Regions from separate parts of the Streptomyces sp. NPDC093600 genome, predicted to be linked through region 1. Evidence: predicted binding sites of a transcription regulator. Region 1 holds the regulator's gene; the other holds the start of a gene.
The links. Region 1 encodes HrcA, which represses chaperone genes, less so after heat shock. Its sites were predicted from a motif close to TTNGCACTCNGNNNNNCNGAGTGCNAA; they were not measured.
Positions count from the first base shown of each region.

Region 2: the regulator HrcA is predicted to act here: its motif matches at 2,525-2,551, upstream of groL (chaperonin GroEL).

Region 1 covers NZ_JBIWIU010000002.1:150,538-157,988, forward strand. The annotation lists gene ACIRB4_RS06300 (AMP-dependent synthetase/ligase) at 1-75, shown strand, start outside; gene hemW (radical SAM family heme chaperone HemW) at 166-1,398, shown strand; gene ACIRB4_RS06310 (DUF3097 domain-containing protein) at 1,533-2,336, opposite strand; gene ACIRB4_RS06315 (MBL fold metallo-hydrolase) at 2,347-3,066, opposite strand; gene hrcA (heat-inducible transcriptional repressor HrcA) at 3,231-4,247, shown strand; gene dnaJ (molecular chaperone DnaJ) at 4,248-5,387, shown strand; gene ACIRB4_RS06330 (nitronate monooxygenase) at 5,488-6,561, shown strand; gene ACIRB4_RS06335 (16S rRNA (uracil(1498)-N(3))-methyltransferase) at 6,558-7,301, shown strand; gene ACIRB4_RS06340 (histidine triad nucleotide-binding protein) at 7,405-7,451, shown strand, end outside.
Region 2 covers NZ_JBIWIU010000001.1:121,280-128,730, reverse strand. The annotation lists gene ACIRB4_RS00680 (hypothetical protein) at 1-636, shown strand, start outside; gene groL (chaperonin GroEL) at 732-2,360, opposite strand; gene ACIRB4_RS00670 (cold-shock protein) at 2,671-2,874, opposite strand; gene ACIRB4_RS00665 (MoaD/ThiS family protein) at 3,259-3,537, opposite strand; gene thrC (threonine synthase) at 3,564-4,871, opposite strand; SAM riboswitch class I at 4,890-5,043, opposite strand; gene ACIRB4_RS00655 (glucosyl-3-phosphoglycerate synthase) at 5,165-6,118, shown strand; gene ACIRB4_RS00650 (hypothetical protein) at 6,170-6,505, shown strand; gene ACIRB4_RS00645 (trehalose-6-phosphate synthase) at 6,562-7,451, shown strand, end outside.

The DNA of each region.
Region 1 (7,451 bases):
CTGAAGCGGCCGGTGGTCGAGCGGACGTACAAGCACCTGATCGACGAGATGTACGCAGGCGCGCGCGAGGCGTGACGGACGGGGGCGCGCGAGGTGTGATGCGCGGCGCGGCCGGGTTTTCCACAGGCAGGACGGTCACCTCGGGCGGTACGGGACAATGGGCTCATGCCTTCCGTACTGCCCGATGGTGAGCCCATGCCCGAGACCGGGGCGCTGCCCGCGCACGCCCTGGAAGGGGCGGCCGAGCGGCCCCTCGGGTTCTATCTGCACGTGCCGTACTGCGCGACGCGCTGCGGCTACTGCGACTTCAACACGTACACCGCGAGCGAGCTGCGCGGCAGCGGAGGCGTGCTCGCCTCCCGGGACAACTACGCCGAGCAGGTCGCCGAGGAGATCCGGCTCGCCCGGAAGGTGCTCGGCGACGACCCTCGGCCGGTGCGGACCGTGTTCGTGGGCGGCGGGACGCCGACCCTGCTCGCCGCCGGGGATCTCGTACGCATGCTGGCGGCGATCCGGGACGAGTTCGGGCTCGCGGACGACGCCGAGGTGACGACGGAGGCGAACCCGGAGTCGGTGGACCCGGCGTACCTCGCGGAGCTGCGGGCGGGCGGGTTCAACCGGATCTCGTTCGGGATGCAGAGCGCGCGGCAGCACGTCCTGAAGGTCCTGGACCGCACGCACACGCCGGGGCGCCCCGAGGCGTGCGTGGCGGAGGCGCGGGCTGCGGGCTTCGACCACGTCAACCTGGACCTCATCTACGGCACGCCGGGGGAGTCCGACGACGACTGGCGGGCCTCGCTCGACGCGGCGATCGGCGCCGGCCCCGACCATGTCAGCGCGTACGCGCTGATCGTGGAGGAGGGGACGCAGCTGGCGCGGCGGATCCGGCGGGGCGAGGTGCCGATGACCGACGACGACGTGCACGCGGACCGGTATCTGATCGCCGACTCCGTCTTCGCGGAGGCCGGCTTCGAGTGGTACGAGGTGTCGAACTGGGCCACCACGGAGGCCGGGCGCTGCCTGCACAACGAGCTGTACTGGCGCGGCGCCGACTGGTGGGGCGCGGGGCCGGGCGCGCACAGCCACGTGGGCGGTGTGCGCTGGTGGAACGTGAAGCATCCGGGGGCGTACGCGGCGGCGCTGGCGTCGGGGAGGTCGCCGGGCGCGGGGCGGGAGATCCTGTCGGCGGAGGACCGGCGCGTGGAGCGGGTGCTCCTCGAACTCCGGCTCCGTGAGGGCTGCCCGCTGGACCTCCTGCGCCCCGAGGGCCTGTCCGCGTCGCTGCGCGCCCGCGACGAGGGGCTCCTCGACCCGGCCGCGTACGCGGCGGGGCGCGCCGTCCTGACGCTCCGGGGGCGCCTGCTGGCGGACGCGGTGGTGAGGGAGCTGGTGGACTAGGACCGGCCCCCGCCGGGGGAAAAGGCGCCGCTCCCCGGGGCGGGGCCTGGAAGGGCACCGCCCCCGTGGGTTGTGCCCACCCGTTCCGCCCCAGCGGAACAGATGCCCACAAGGGGCTTCCGCCGGTCAGGTCCCTACGGCGCCGTCACGAAGTCGATCAGTTCTTCCACCCGGCCCAGCAGGGCCGGTTCCAGGTCCTTGTAGGAGCGGACCTTCGACAGGATGTGCTGCCAGGCCGCGCCCGTGTTCTCCGGCCAGCCGAGCGCGCGGCAGACGCCCGTCTTCCAGTCCTGGCCGCGCGGGACGGTCGGCCAGGCCGGGATGCCGACGGAGGACGGCTTCACCGCCTCCCACACGTCGATGTAGGGGTGGCCGACGACCAGGACGTCCGGGGAGGAGATCCGGGCCGCGATGCGGGACTCCTTCGACCCCTCCACCAGGTGGTCGACCAGCACACCGAGCCGCGCGTCCGGCGCCGGGGCGAAGTCGGCCACGATGGACGGCAGGTCGTCGACGCCCTCCAGGTACTCCACCACGACGCCCTCGATGCGCAGGTCGTCGCCCCACACCCGCTCCACCAGCTCGGCGTCGTGGCGGCCCTCCACATAGATGCGGCCCGCCCGGGCGACCCGGGCCCGCGCGCCAGGGACCGCGATCGAGCCCGAGGCCGTACGGGCGGGGCGGGAGGGCGCCGCCGCCGCGGGACGCACCAGGGTCACCACACGGCCCTCCAGGAGGAAGCCCCGCGGCTCCATCGGGAAGACCCGGTGCTTGCCGAATCGGTCCTCCAGGGTCACCGTGCCCGCCTCACAGCGGATCACCGCCCCGCAGAAGCCCGTCGAGACCTCCTCCACCACGAGGTCGGCGTCCGCCGGGACCTCGGGCACCGGGGCCGACTTCTTCCAAGGGGGCGTCAGGTCCGGGTTGTAGCTCCGCATTCGCGCGACGTTATGACACTCCGAAGCGCCGTGCCAGCTCTTCCCGCTGCCTCCGTACGAACGTGGCGTCGACGACCGCCCCGTGCCCCGGCACGTACACCGCGTCCTCGCCGCCCAGCGCCACCAGCCGGTCGAGCGCCGCCGGCCAGTGCGTGCCGATCGCGTCCGGCCCGGCCTGCGGCTCCCCGGACTCCTCGACCAGATCGCCGCAGAAGACGACCTCCGGGGCGCCGGGTACCAGAAGCACCAGGTCGTGACCCGTGTGACCGGGCCCCACATTGGCGAGCAGCACCTGCCGGCCGCCCAGCTCCAGCGTCCACTCGCCGGACACCGTGTGGCGCGGCGCCACCAGCACGTCGGTCGCCTCCGTCGCGGCGGCCTCGTCGACCCCGTGCCGTACCGCGTCCGCCCGCAACGCGTGCCGCTCCCGGCGCATCAGCTCGTCGACGCCCACCGCGCCGTACACCTCCGCCCCCGAGAACGCCGCCGTGCCCAGCACATGGTCGAAGTGCGGGTGGCTCAGTGCGATGTGCGTCACCTTGCGGCCGGTCATCGCCTCCACCTGCGTCCGGAGCTCGGCGCCCTCGCGGAGCGTGGCGCCCGTGTCGTACAGCAGCACCGCCCTCTCACCGAGCACCAGGCCCACCGTGGCGTCCCAGCCGGGCAGTCGCCGCCGCCCGACCCCGTCCGCGAGCCGCTCCCAGCCGAACTCTTCCCAAGCGACATCCATGCGGCGACGCTATCCGCTGACGCGGGGGTGAGGAGCGACTCCCTCGCCTCCGCCTTGCCAGGAACGACGACCACCGCCGTACACTGGCCGGGGGTTTCCTGGCACTCGGACAGGGCGAGTGCCAAACACGGAGCAACCGGAACGACAGCTGGAGGTGTGCGCCCATGCTCAGCGAACGCAGACTCGAGGTGCTGCGCGCCATCGTCCAGGACTATGTGGGGACGGAGGAGCCCGTGGGCTCCAAGGCGCTCACGGAGCGTCACCAGCTCGGCGTCTCGCCCGCCACCGTTCGCAACGACATGGCCGTCCTCGAGGACGAGGGCTATATCGCCCAGCCCCACACCAGCGCCGGACGAATCCCGACCGACAAGGGCTACCGCCTGTTCGTCGACCGGCTGGCCGGTGTCAAGCCGCTGTCGACGCCCGAGCGGCGTGCCATCCACAACTTCCTCGACGGTGCCGTGGACCTCGACGACGTCGTCGGGCGTACGGTCCGGCTGCTCGCGCAGCTGACCCGCCAGGTCGCCGTCGTGCAGTACCCGTCGCTGACCCGCTCGACGGTCCGTCACGTGGAGCTGCTCTCACTGGCCCCCGCCCGGCTGATGCTCGTCCTGATCACGGACACCGGCCGGGTCGAGCAGCGGATGATCGACTGCCCGGCGCCGTTCGGCGAGACCTCGCTGGCGGATCTGCGGGCCCGGCTGAACAGCCGGGTCGTCGGCCGCCGTTTCGCGGACGTGCCCCAGCTGGTGCAGGATCTCCCGGAGTCCTTCGAGACGGAGGACCGCGGCACGGTCTCGACGGTTCTCGCGACCCTGCTGGAAACCCTGGTGGAAGAGCACGAGGAACGGCTGATGATCGGCGGCACCGCCAATCTCACCCGCTTCGGGCACGACTTCCCCCTCACGATCAGGCCCGTCCTGGAGGCTCTGGAGGAGCAGGTCGTGCTCCTCAAGCTGCTCGGCGAGGCCAAGGACTCGGGCATGACCGTACGGATCGGGCACGAGAACGCCCACGAGGGACTCACCTCCACGTCCGTCGTCGCGGTCGGCTACGGTTCGGGCGACGAGGCAGTCGCCAAACTCGGCGTGGTCGGACCGACCCGCATGGACTACCCCGGAACGATGGGAGCGGTACGCGCAGTGGCACGTTACGTCGGACAGATCCTGGCGGAGTCGTAAGTGGCCACGGACTACTACGCCGTACTCGGCGTGCGCCGCGACGCGTCCCAGGACGAGATCAAGAAGGCATTCCGGCGGCTCGCCCGCGAGCTGCACCCGGATGTCAATCCCGATCCGAAGACGCAGGAGCGGTTCAAGGAGATCAACGCCGCCTACGAGGTGTTGTCGGACCCGCAGAAGAAGCAGGTCTACGACCTCGGCGGCGACCCGCTCTCGGCCTCCGGCGGTGCCGGTGGCGCCGGTGGCTTCGGCCAGGGCGGCTTCGGGAACTTCTCGGACATCATGGACGCGTTCTTCGGTACGGCGTCGCAGCGCGGGCCCCGCTCGCGGACGCGCCGCGGCCAGGACGCGATGATCCGGCTGGAGATCGACCTCAACGAGGCCGCCTTCGGTACGACCAAGGACATCCAGGTCGACACGGCCGTCGTCTGCACCACCTGCTCCGGAGAGGGCGCCGCACCCGGCACCTCCGCGCAGACCTGTGACATGTGCCGCGGCCGCGGCGAGGTGTCCCAGGTGACGCGGTCCTTCCTGGGCCAGGTCATGACCTCCCGCCCCTGCCCCCAGTGCCAGGGCTTCGGAACCGTCGTCCCGACCCCGTGCCCCGAGTGCGCGGGCGACGGCCGGGTCCGCTCGCGTCGCACGCTGACCGTGAAGATCCCGGCCGGTGTCGACAACGGCACCCGCATCCAGCTCGCCGGCGAGGGCGAGGTCGGCCCGGGCGGCGGTCCGGCGGGCGACCTGTACGTCGAGATCCACGAGGTCCCGCACGAGACCTTCCAGCGGCGCGGCGACGACCTGCACTGCACGGTCACGATCCCGATGACGGCGGGCGCGCTCGGCACCAAGGTGCCGCTGCAGACGCTCGACGGCGTCGAGGAGGTCGACATCCGTCCGGGCACGCAGTCGGGCCAGTCGATCCCGCTGCACGGGCGCGGCATCACGCATCTGCGCGGTGGCGGGCGCGGTGACCTGATCGTGCACGTCGAGGTCATGACGCCGTCGAAGCTGGACCCGGAGCAGGAGCGCCTGCTGCGGGAGCTGGCGAAGCTGCGCGGCGAGGAACGGCCGACCGGCCAGTTCCAGCCGGGGCAGCAGGGCCTGTTCTCCCGTCTCAAGGACGCGTTCAACGGCCGGTAGACGCCGGCCCGCAGAAGCCCGTACGAGGGCGCCCTCCGCCGACCGCGGAGGGCGCCCTCGGCGTTTCGGACGCGGTACCCGCTCATGACACGATGCCTGCATGTCCACCGCACTGAACGATCTCTCCCGATACCCGATCGTGCAGGCCCCCATGGCGGGTGGCGCCTCCTGTCCGCAGCTCGTCGGAGCCGTCTGCGAGGCCGGAGGCCTCGGTTTCCTGGCCGGCGGCTACAAGACCGCCGGCGGCATGTACCAGGAGATCAAGCAGGTCCGCGGGCTGACCGGGCAGCCCTTCGGCGTCAACCTCTTCATGCCGCAGAGCGGGCAGCCCGCCGACCCCGCCGCCGTCGAGATGTACGGTCACCAGCTCGCCGGCGAAGCCACCTGGTACGACACCGCCCTCGGCGACCCGGACAGCGGACGCGACGACGCCTTCGACGCCAAGGTCGCCATCCTGCTGGAGGACCCGGTCCCCGTCGTCTCCTTCACCTTCGGCTGCCCCGGCCGCGACACCCTCGAAGCCTTCGCCCGCGCCGGTACGTTCACCGTCGTCACCGTCACCTCCGCCGAGGAGGCCCAGGCCGCCCAGCGGGCAGGGGCCGACGCCGTCTGCACCCAGGGCGTCGAGGCCGGCGGGCACCAGGGGACCCACCGCGACGACCAGGAGGCCGGCGACGGGACCGGGCTCCTGACGCTGGTCACCCAGGTCCGGGAGGCCGTGCAGCTGCCGATCGTCGCGACCGGCGGGCTCATGCGCGGGGCGCAGATCGCCGCCGTGCTCGCCGCCGGGGCGGACGCCGCCCAGCTCGGCACCGCCTTCCTCGTCACCCCGGAATCGGGCGCCCATCCGCTGCACAAGCGGGCCATGACCCAGCCGCTCTTCACCCGCACCGAACTCACCCGGGCCTTCTCCGGCCGCCCGGCGCGCGGCCTCGTCAACCGCTTCATGCGCGAGCACGGCCCGTACGCCCCCGCCGGATACCCCGAGATCCACCACCTCACGGCCCCGCTGCGCAAGGCCGCCGCCACCGCGGGCGACGCACAGGGCATGGCCCTGTGGGCCGGCCAGGGGCACCGGCTCGCCCGCGAACTCCCGGCGGGACAGCTCGTCGAGGTGCTGGCCGCCGAACTCGACACCGCGCTCTCCGCGCTCGCCCAGAGGAACCTGACATGACCGCACCCGTCTTCGTCGTCGACGCCGTCCCCGGCACCGGGAGCTTCGTCCTGGACGGCTCCGAGGGCCGCCACGCCGTCTCCGTGAAGCGCCTGCGCGCGGGGGAGGAGCTCGTCCTCACGGACGGGCGCGGCACCTGGGCCGACTGCGTCGTCCTCGCCGCCGAGGGCAAGGACCGGCTGACCGTCGAGGTCTCGGGGACGTACGAGGAGCCGGAGCCCACGCCCCGTATCACCGTCGTCCAGGCGCTGCCCAAGGGCGACCGGGGCGAACTCGCCGTCGAGATCATGACCGAGACCGGTGTCGACGCGATCGTGCCGTGGGCCGCGTCCCGCTGCATCACCCAGTGGAAGGGCGACCGGGGCCTGAAGGCGCTCGCCAAATGGCGGGCCACCGCGCGCGAGGCCGGCAAGCAGTCGCGTCGTACGCGCTTCCCCGACGTCGCCGACGCGATGACCACCAAGCAGGTGGCGGCGCTCCTCGCGGGGGCGGACTTCGCGGCCGTCCTGCACGAGGACCGGGCCCATCCCAGCGGCGCGCTCGCCGACGCGCCACTCCCCGCGGAGGGCGAGATCGTGCTGGTCGTGGGGCCGGAAGGGGGAGTGGCCCCGGAGGAGTTGGCGCTCTTCGAGGAGGCGGGCGCGAAGCCGTACCGGCTTGGCCACAGCGTCCTGCGCACCTCCACGGCCGGCACGGCGGCGACCGCGCTGCTGCTCGGCCGCACGGGCCGCTGGTCCTGAGCTTCCTGTCCGAGGCGCCGCGCCCGCACACGGCGACTCCCGGCCCCGGCGTGGCCGATACGATGCCCGTGTACTGATCATCGAAGGCGAGGAGGCCCGGGCCATGGCCGGAGAGCCGCAGAGCGACTGCCTGTTCTGCAAGATCGCGGA
Region 2 (7,451 bases), on a different contig from region 1:
GGCTCGCTGGTCATGCCGCTGGACTCCCGTACCTACGTCGTCGGCTACAAGCTCGGGACGGACGCGCGCTTCACGGTGTACGGCCAGTTCCGCTCCCCGTACGAGCGCTGGTCGGGCAGCTCGTCCCAGCAGACGGTGCTCCTGGAGCAGTCCCCGGACGGGCAGACGGGCTGGAAGAAGGTCGCCTCGACCAACTTCTACTCCAACGTGCGCAACATGTTCGGCATCGCCACCTGGAACAAGGGCGGCTGGTTCCGGCTCCGGCACCTCACCTCCGACCAGTACGCGGAGTCCGTGAGCAAGCCGTTCTACATCGTCCGCACGGACAGCCGGGTCGTGGGCGTCAACGCGTCTCCCGAGCCGGTCCGCAAGGGCTCGGCGATCACGGTGACGGCCTCGCTCCAGCACCACACCGACGGTGCCTGGCGGGGTCTCGGCCATCAGCCGGTGAGCGTGTGGTTCAAGCCGTGGGGCGGGAAGACCTGGAAGCAGGTCGCCACCGGCAAGTCCGCCTGGAACGGCGCGGTCTCGCTGAAGACCACGGCGTCCGCCGACGGCTGGTACACGGTCCGGTACTACGGTGACGGGACGCACTTTCAGGCGTTCGGCGGCGAGGACTGGATCGACGTCCGCTGATCCATCCCCCTTACCCGCCTGGTACGACTGAAGGGCGGCACCCCCGTGGGGGTGCCGCCCTTCGGCGTCCGGCAGAACCGCTGATCCTCGAAGGATCAGAAGTCCATGTCACCGCCCGGCATGCCGCCCGGAGCGGCCGCGGAGGCCTTCTCCGGCTTGTCGGCGATGACGGCCTCGGTGGTCAGGAACAGCGCGGCGATGGAGGCCGCGTTCTGCAGCGCGGAACGCGTCACCTTCGCCGGGTCGATGATGCCCTCGGCGATGAGGTCGACGTACTCGTTGGTCGCGGCGTTGAGGCCGTGGCCGACGGGCAGGTTGCGGACCTTCTCCGCCACGACGCCGCCCTCGAGGCCGGCGTTGACGGCGATCTGCTTCAGCGGGGCCTCAAGGGCCAGCTTCACGATCGCGGCACCGGTGGCCTCGTCGCCCGTGAGGTCGCCCTCGAGCTTCTCGAATACCGAGGAGGCCTGGAGCAGGGCCACGCCACCACCGGCGACGATGCCCTCCTCGACGGCCGCCTTCGCGTTGCGGACGGCGTCCTCGATGCGGTGCTTGCGCTCCTTGAGCTCGACCTCGGTCGCGGCACCGGCCTTGATGACCGCAACACCGCCGGCGAGCTTCGCCAGGCGCTCCTGCAGCTTCTCGCGGTCGTAGTCGCTGTCCGAGTTCTCGATCTCGGCGCGGATCTGGTTGACGCGGCCGGCGACCTGGTCGCTCTCGCCCGCGCCGTCCACGATGGTGGTCTCGTCCTTGGTGATGACGACCTTGCGGGCGCGGCCCAGCAGGTCCAGGCCGGCGTTCTCGAGCTTGAGACCGACCTCCTCGGAGATGACCGTGCCGCCCGTGAGGATGGCGATGTCGTTCAGCATGGCCTTACGACGGTCGCCGAAGCCCGGAGCCTTGACGGCGACGGACTTGAAGGTGCCGCGGATCTTGTTGACGACCAGGGTCGACAGGGCCTCGCCCTCGACGTCCTCGGCGATGATCAGCAGCGGCTTGCCCGACTGCATGACCTTCTCCAGGAGCGGGAGCAGGTCCTTCACGGAGGAGATCTTGGAGTTGACGATCAGGATGTACGGGTCGTCCAGGGACGCCTCCATACGCTCCATGTCGGTGGCGAAGTACGCCGAGATGTAGCCCTTGTCGAAGCGCATACCCTCGGTGAGCTCCAGCTCCAGACCGAAGGTCTGGGACTCCTCGACGGTGATGACGCCTTCCTTGCCGACCTTGTCCATCGCCTCGGCGATGAGCTCGCCGATCTGGGTGTCGGCGGCGGAGATGGAGGCCGTGGAGGCGATCTGCTCCTTGGTCTCGACATCCTTCGCCTGCTCCAGCAGGGCGGCGGAGACGGCCTCGACGGCCTTCTCGATGCCGCGCTTCAGAGCCATGGGGTTGGCGCCGGCCGCCACGTTGCGCAGGCCCTCGCGGACGAGCGCCTGGGCGAGGACGGTCGCGGTGGTCGTACCGTCACCGGCGACGTCGTCCGTCTTCTTGGCGACTTCCTTGACCAGCTCGGCGCCGATCTTCTCGTACGGGTCCTCGAGCTCGATCTCCTTGGCGATGGAGACACCATCGTTGGTGATCGTGGGGGCGCCCCACTTCTTCTCGAGGACGACGTTCCGGCCCTTGGGGCCAAGGGTGACCTTGACGGCGTCGGCGAGCTGGTTCATCCCGCGCTCGAGACCGCGCCGTGCCTCCTCGTCGAACGCGATGATCTTGGCCATGTGAAGTGGTCCTCCCGGACATGGGGTGGATAACGCTCCAGGACCGCGCCGACGCCCGCGACGGACGGCCTGCGGACCCGGCGGTTCCTTGCCCCACCTGGCCGCGGGCCTCGTCTGCCCGATCCTCGTAAGCACTCTCACCTTCAGAGTGCTAACGCCAATGATTAGCACTCGCCCTAGGAGAGTGCAAGCGCCTCCCACAGATCGGGAGGCCCCGCGAGCCGTCCGGGAACGCACGAGGGGCCCGCATCCCGGTCAGGATGCGGACCCCTCGGCGTGAGTGCGTACGTGGTGGCCGATCGCGCCGTGCTCAGACGGCGAGCTTGACCATGTCCGCCTGCGGACCCTTCTGGCCCTGCGAGATCTCGAACTCGACTCGCTGACCCTCTTCAAGGGTGCGGTAACCGTCCATCTGGATCGCGCTGTAGTGGACGAAAACATCCGCACCACCGTCGACCGCGATGAAGCCGTACCCCTTCTCCGCGTTGAACCACTTGACGGTGCCCTGAGCCATGCCTAACTCCCCTATTACTGGCCCTTGCGCGGGACCGCACTTCGCGGACCCGGGTCAGACCCTGCGCCGGAACGCGTCGACCGCGGCTGAATGTATCTGCCCAACTGCCCTCTGCAACAGGTCAATCGGACGAGAATTCTGGGCACGCCGGAAAGGAGAATAAGGGAGGATTCACTGATTTCCGGGGCAAGTCGGGCCCGTCAAAGTGCGCAGAAGGTACACAACACTCGAACACTTTGGCTGCTTCTTGTCGCGCGTCGACGCATTCTCATATGCGTCCGGCATGAGCAGCGGAGGGGGCTTCCCCAACTCTACCGTGCTCAACCATGCAGAATTGCCCCCTCCGTTTCTGGCGGAGAGGGCAATTCGGGGAATCGCGGTGCGTCAGCAGCCGCCGGCGACGGCCGGGATGATCGACACGCCCGCACCGTCCGGCGTCGCCGTCTCCAGGCCCTGCTCGAAGCGGACGTCGTCGTCGTTCACGTAGACGTTCACGAAGCGGCGGAGCTTGCCCTGGTCGTCCAGGACGCGGGCCGCGATGCCCGTGTGGTTCTTCTCCAGGTCGGCGATGACCTCGGAGAGGGTCGCGCCCTCCGCCGGGACCTCGGCCTGGCCGCCCGTGTACGTACGGAGGATGGTGGGGATGCGGACCTTGACGCTCATCGGGGTTCTCCAGTCTCTCAGTCGGCTCAGTGGGCCAGGCCGGCGTCGCGGAACGCGTCGAGGCTCGGGCGGATGGTGGCGGTCGCCTGCGAGGTGTCGGCCACCGCGTCCAGGGTCTTGAGGCCGTCGCCGGTGTTGAGCACGACGGTGGTCAGCGACGGGTCGATGAGACCGGCCTCGATCAGCTTCTTCGTCACGCCGACCGTGACCCCGCCCGCCGTCTCGGCGAAGATGCCCTCGGTGCGGGCCAGGATCTTGATCGCCTCGACGACCTGCTCGTCGTTCACGTCCTCCACGGCCCCGCCGGTGCGGCGGGCGATGTCGAGGACGTACGGGCCGTCGGCCGGGTTGCCGATGGCGAGCGACTTGGCGATGGTGTTCGGCTTCTGGGGCCGTACGACGTCGTGGCCGGCCTTGAAGGCGGCCGACACCGGGGAGCAGCCCTCGGCCTGGGCGCCGAAGATCTTGTACGGCTTGTCCTCGACGAGGCCCAGCTTGATGAGCTCCTGCAGCCCCTTGTCGATCTTCGTGAGCTGGGAGCCGGAGGCGATCGGGATCACCAGCTGGTCGGGGATGACCCAGCCGAGCTGCTCGCAGATCTCGTACGCGAGGGTCTTGGAGCCCTCGCCGTAGTACGGGCGCAGGTTGACGTTGACGAAGCCCCAGCCCTCGCCCAGCGGGTCGCCGATGAGCTCGGAGCAGAAGCGGTTGACGTCGTCGTAGTTGCCCTCGATGCCGACGAGGTCGCCGCCGTAGACGGCGGCCATGACGACCTTGCCCTGCTCCAGGTCGTGCGGGATGAACACGCAGGAGCGGAAGCCGGCGCGGGCGGCGGCGGCGCCGACGGCGCCGGCCAGGTTGCCGGTGGAGGAGCAGGACAGGGTGGTGAAGCCGAAGGCGCGGGCGGCTTCGAGGGCCTGGGCGACGACGCGGTCCTTGAAGGAGTGCGTGGGGTTGCCGGAGTCGTCCTTGACGAAGAGCCTGCCGGGCTCGACACCGAGCTCGCGCGCGAGGTTGTCGGCCTGGACGAGCTTGGTCCAGCCCGGGTTGAGGTTCGGCTTGTCGGCGACGTCGGCCGGGACGGGGAGCAGCGGGGCGTAGCGCCAGATGTTGGCGGGGCCGGCCTCGATCCGCTTGCGCAGCGCCTCGGGGTCACCGGTGGGGAGGTCGTAGGCGACTTCGAGCGGGCCGAAGCACAGCTCGCAGGCGAAGATCGGGCCGAGCGGGAAGACTTCACCGCATTCGCGACAGGAAAGCCCGGAAGCGGGACCGAGATCGACCGTGCTCTGGGCGTTCGGCGTGTTCTCGGTGTTCGCGACAGTCTGTACAGCCATTGGAGGCGAGGCCCTTTCTCCTCATCTTTCCCATGGCGAATTTCGCCATGAGACGGATTTGGCACCTTCCCTAGCCGGGGACCTCGCTGGCGCGCTGTGTCGCGGACGAGAACCGACTGGAGGGTTGCCGGGGCTTCAACGGGCCGTTTCCCTCTGCCCCTCTGGATGAGCGGTATTCGGTTGTGGAACGCGGGCGGCACCCCGACATGCGTCGGGCGTCCGCGTTGTTCAAGACTGTAACCGAAGGCATGGACGGTTGAGATGGTCGTCCGAACCGCGAGATGGAGATCACCTTGCTGGATGAAGTGGAGCGCTGGCTGGCCCGGCGGTCCTGGTCCGCGTCCGACCGTCCGCTGGAGCGGATCCTCGCGGCCAAGCGGGGGACGACGGTCAGCGTCGTGCTGCCCGCGCTGAACGAGGAGGCGACGGTCGGCGCGATCGTCTCCGTGATCCGCCGCGAGCTGATGTCCGACGCGGTCCCGCTCGTCGACGAGCTGGTGGTGATCGACTCCGGTTCCACCGACCGTACGGCCGAGGTCGCGGCGGCGGCCGGGGCCCGGGTGGTGGCGCGCGACGAGATACTGCCCCGGATACCGGCCGCCCCCGGCAAGGGCGAGGTGCTGTGGCGCTCGCTGATGGTGACCGGTGGGGACGTCGTCTGCTTCGTCGACGCGGATCTGCGGGACTTCTCCGCCGACTTCGTCTCCGGGATCGTCGGCCCGCTGCTCACCGAGCCGGACGTGCACCTCGTCAAGGCGATGTACGACCGCCCGCTGGGGGACGCGCCCGGCCAGGGCGGCCGGGTGACGGAGCTGGTGGCCCGCCCGCTGCTCAATCTGCACTGGCCCCTGCTGGCCGGTTTCGTCCAGCCGCTGGGCGGCGAGTACGCGGCGCGGCGCTCGCTGCTGGAACAGCTGCCGTTCCCCGTCGGTTACGGCGTGGAGCTGGGTCTGCTGGTCGACGCGCTGCACACGGTGGGCCTCGACGCGCTCGCCCAGGTCGACGTCGGGGTGCGCAAGCACCGCCATCAGGACGGGCAGGCGCTCGGCCGGATGGCGGCGGCGATCTACCGGACGGCGCAGCTGCGGCTGTCGCGCGGGCATCTGGTGCGGCCCCGGCTGACGCAGTTCGAGCGGGACGAGACGGGCGGCGGGAAGGGGTTCGCGCCGCGGACGTACGCGGTGGACACGGAGGAGCGGCCGCCGATGCTGGAGATCGCGGAGTACGCGCGCCGCCGGGTGGCGTAGCCGCGTGGCGGAACGTCGGATGATCATGTTTCCTGCCTAGATTTCCCTTTCATGAGGTCTGCGCATCAGAGGTTCACGCATCGAAGGGGAGCCCTGCTGGCGGTCGCCGGTCTCCTCGCCGGGTCGCTGCCCCTCATGGCGGCCGCTCCTGCCACGGCCGAGGTGATCGGGCCGCTGGGCGAGCGGACGGGCCGGGTGCAGCCGGTGTGGGCGACCCCGGCGCCGACGCTCCGCCCGGCGCGGCCCGCCCCGCACGGCCCCGGCGGCTCGATGGCCCAGACCGGCGCGCACGGTGAGCGGCTGTGGCTGCTCGGCGGACTCGCGCTGGCCCTCGCGGGCACGGGCGCGGTGGCGAAGGCGGCCCTGCGCGGCCGCCGTGGCGACTGAGCGCCGACCTCGTATACGTACGTTTGAGCGTTTACGGGACGGGCTAGGTTCGGCACATGGCTTCAGTACTGGTGGCTTCGAACCGCGGTCCCGTCTCGTACGTACCGCGCGAGGACGGCTCGGGCGCGCTCGACGCCCGTCGGGGCGGAGGTGGACTCGTCTCCGGCCTCTCGGCGGCTCTCGCCGGGCAGCCGGAGGCGCTCTGGGTGTGCGCGGCGCTCTCGGACGGGGACCGGGAGGCCGTGCGCACGGGCGTCTCGGAGCCCGGCGTCCGCATGCTGCCGGTCGATCCGGTGGTCTACGACGGGGCGTACAACGGCATCGCGAACTCGGTGCTGTGGTTCCTCCACCACCATCTGTACGACATCCCGGTCGCGCCGGTCTTCGACGCGGAGTTCCGGCGCATGTGGGAGGCGTACCGCGGCTACAACCGCGCCTTCGCGGAGGCCCTGGCCGCGGAGGCGGCGGAGGGTGCGGAGGTCCTGGTGCAGGACTACCACCTGGCGCTGGTGCCGGGGCAGTTGCGGGAGCTCCGGCCCGACCTGCGGATCGCGCACTTCACGCACACGCCGTGGGCGTCGCACGAATATCTGCGCATGCTGCCGGAGGACATCCGCGAGGAGCTTCTGTGGGGGATGCTCGGCGCGGACGAGCTCGGCTTCCACACCTGGGCGTGGGCGTCGGCGTTCATCAGCGGCGCGCACATCGACAGCGCCGGCGGGACGGCGGCCGGCTCCTCGCCGAGCGGTGACCCGTGGCGCGGAGTGCACCACCGCAAGGCCGGTGGGCCCGTGCGGAACACGCGGGTGCGGGTGTACCCACTGGGTGTGGACGGGGACGAGCTGCGGGCGCTGGCGCACCGGCCGGAGGTGGACGACCGGCTTGCCGCGCTGCGGGCGGAGGTCGGCGACCGGAAGACGATCGTCCGGGTGGACCGTACGGAGCT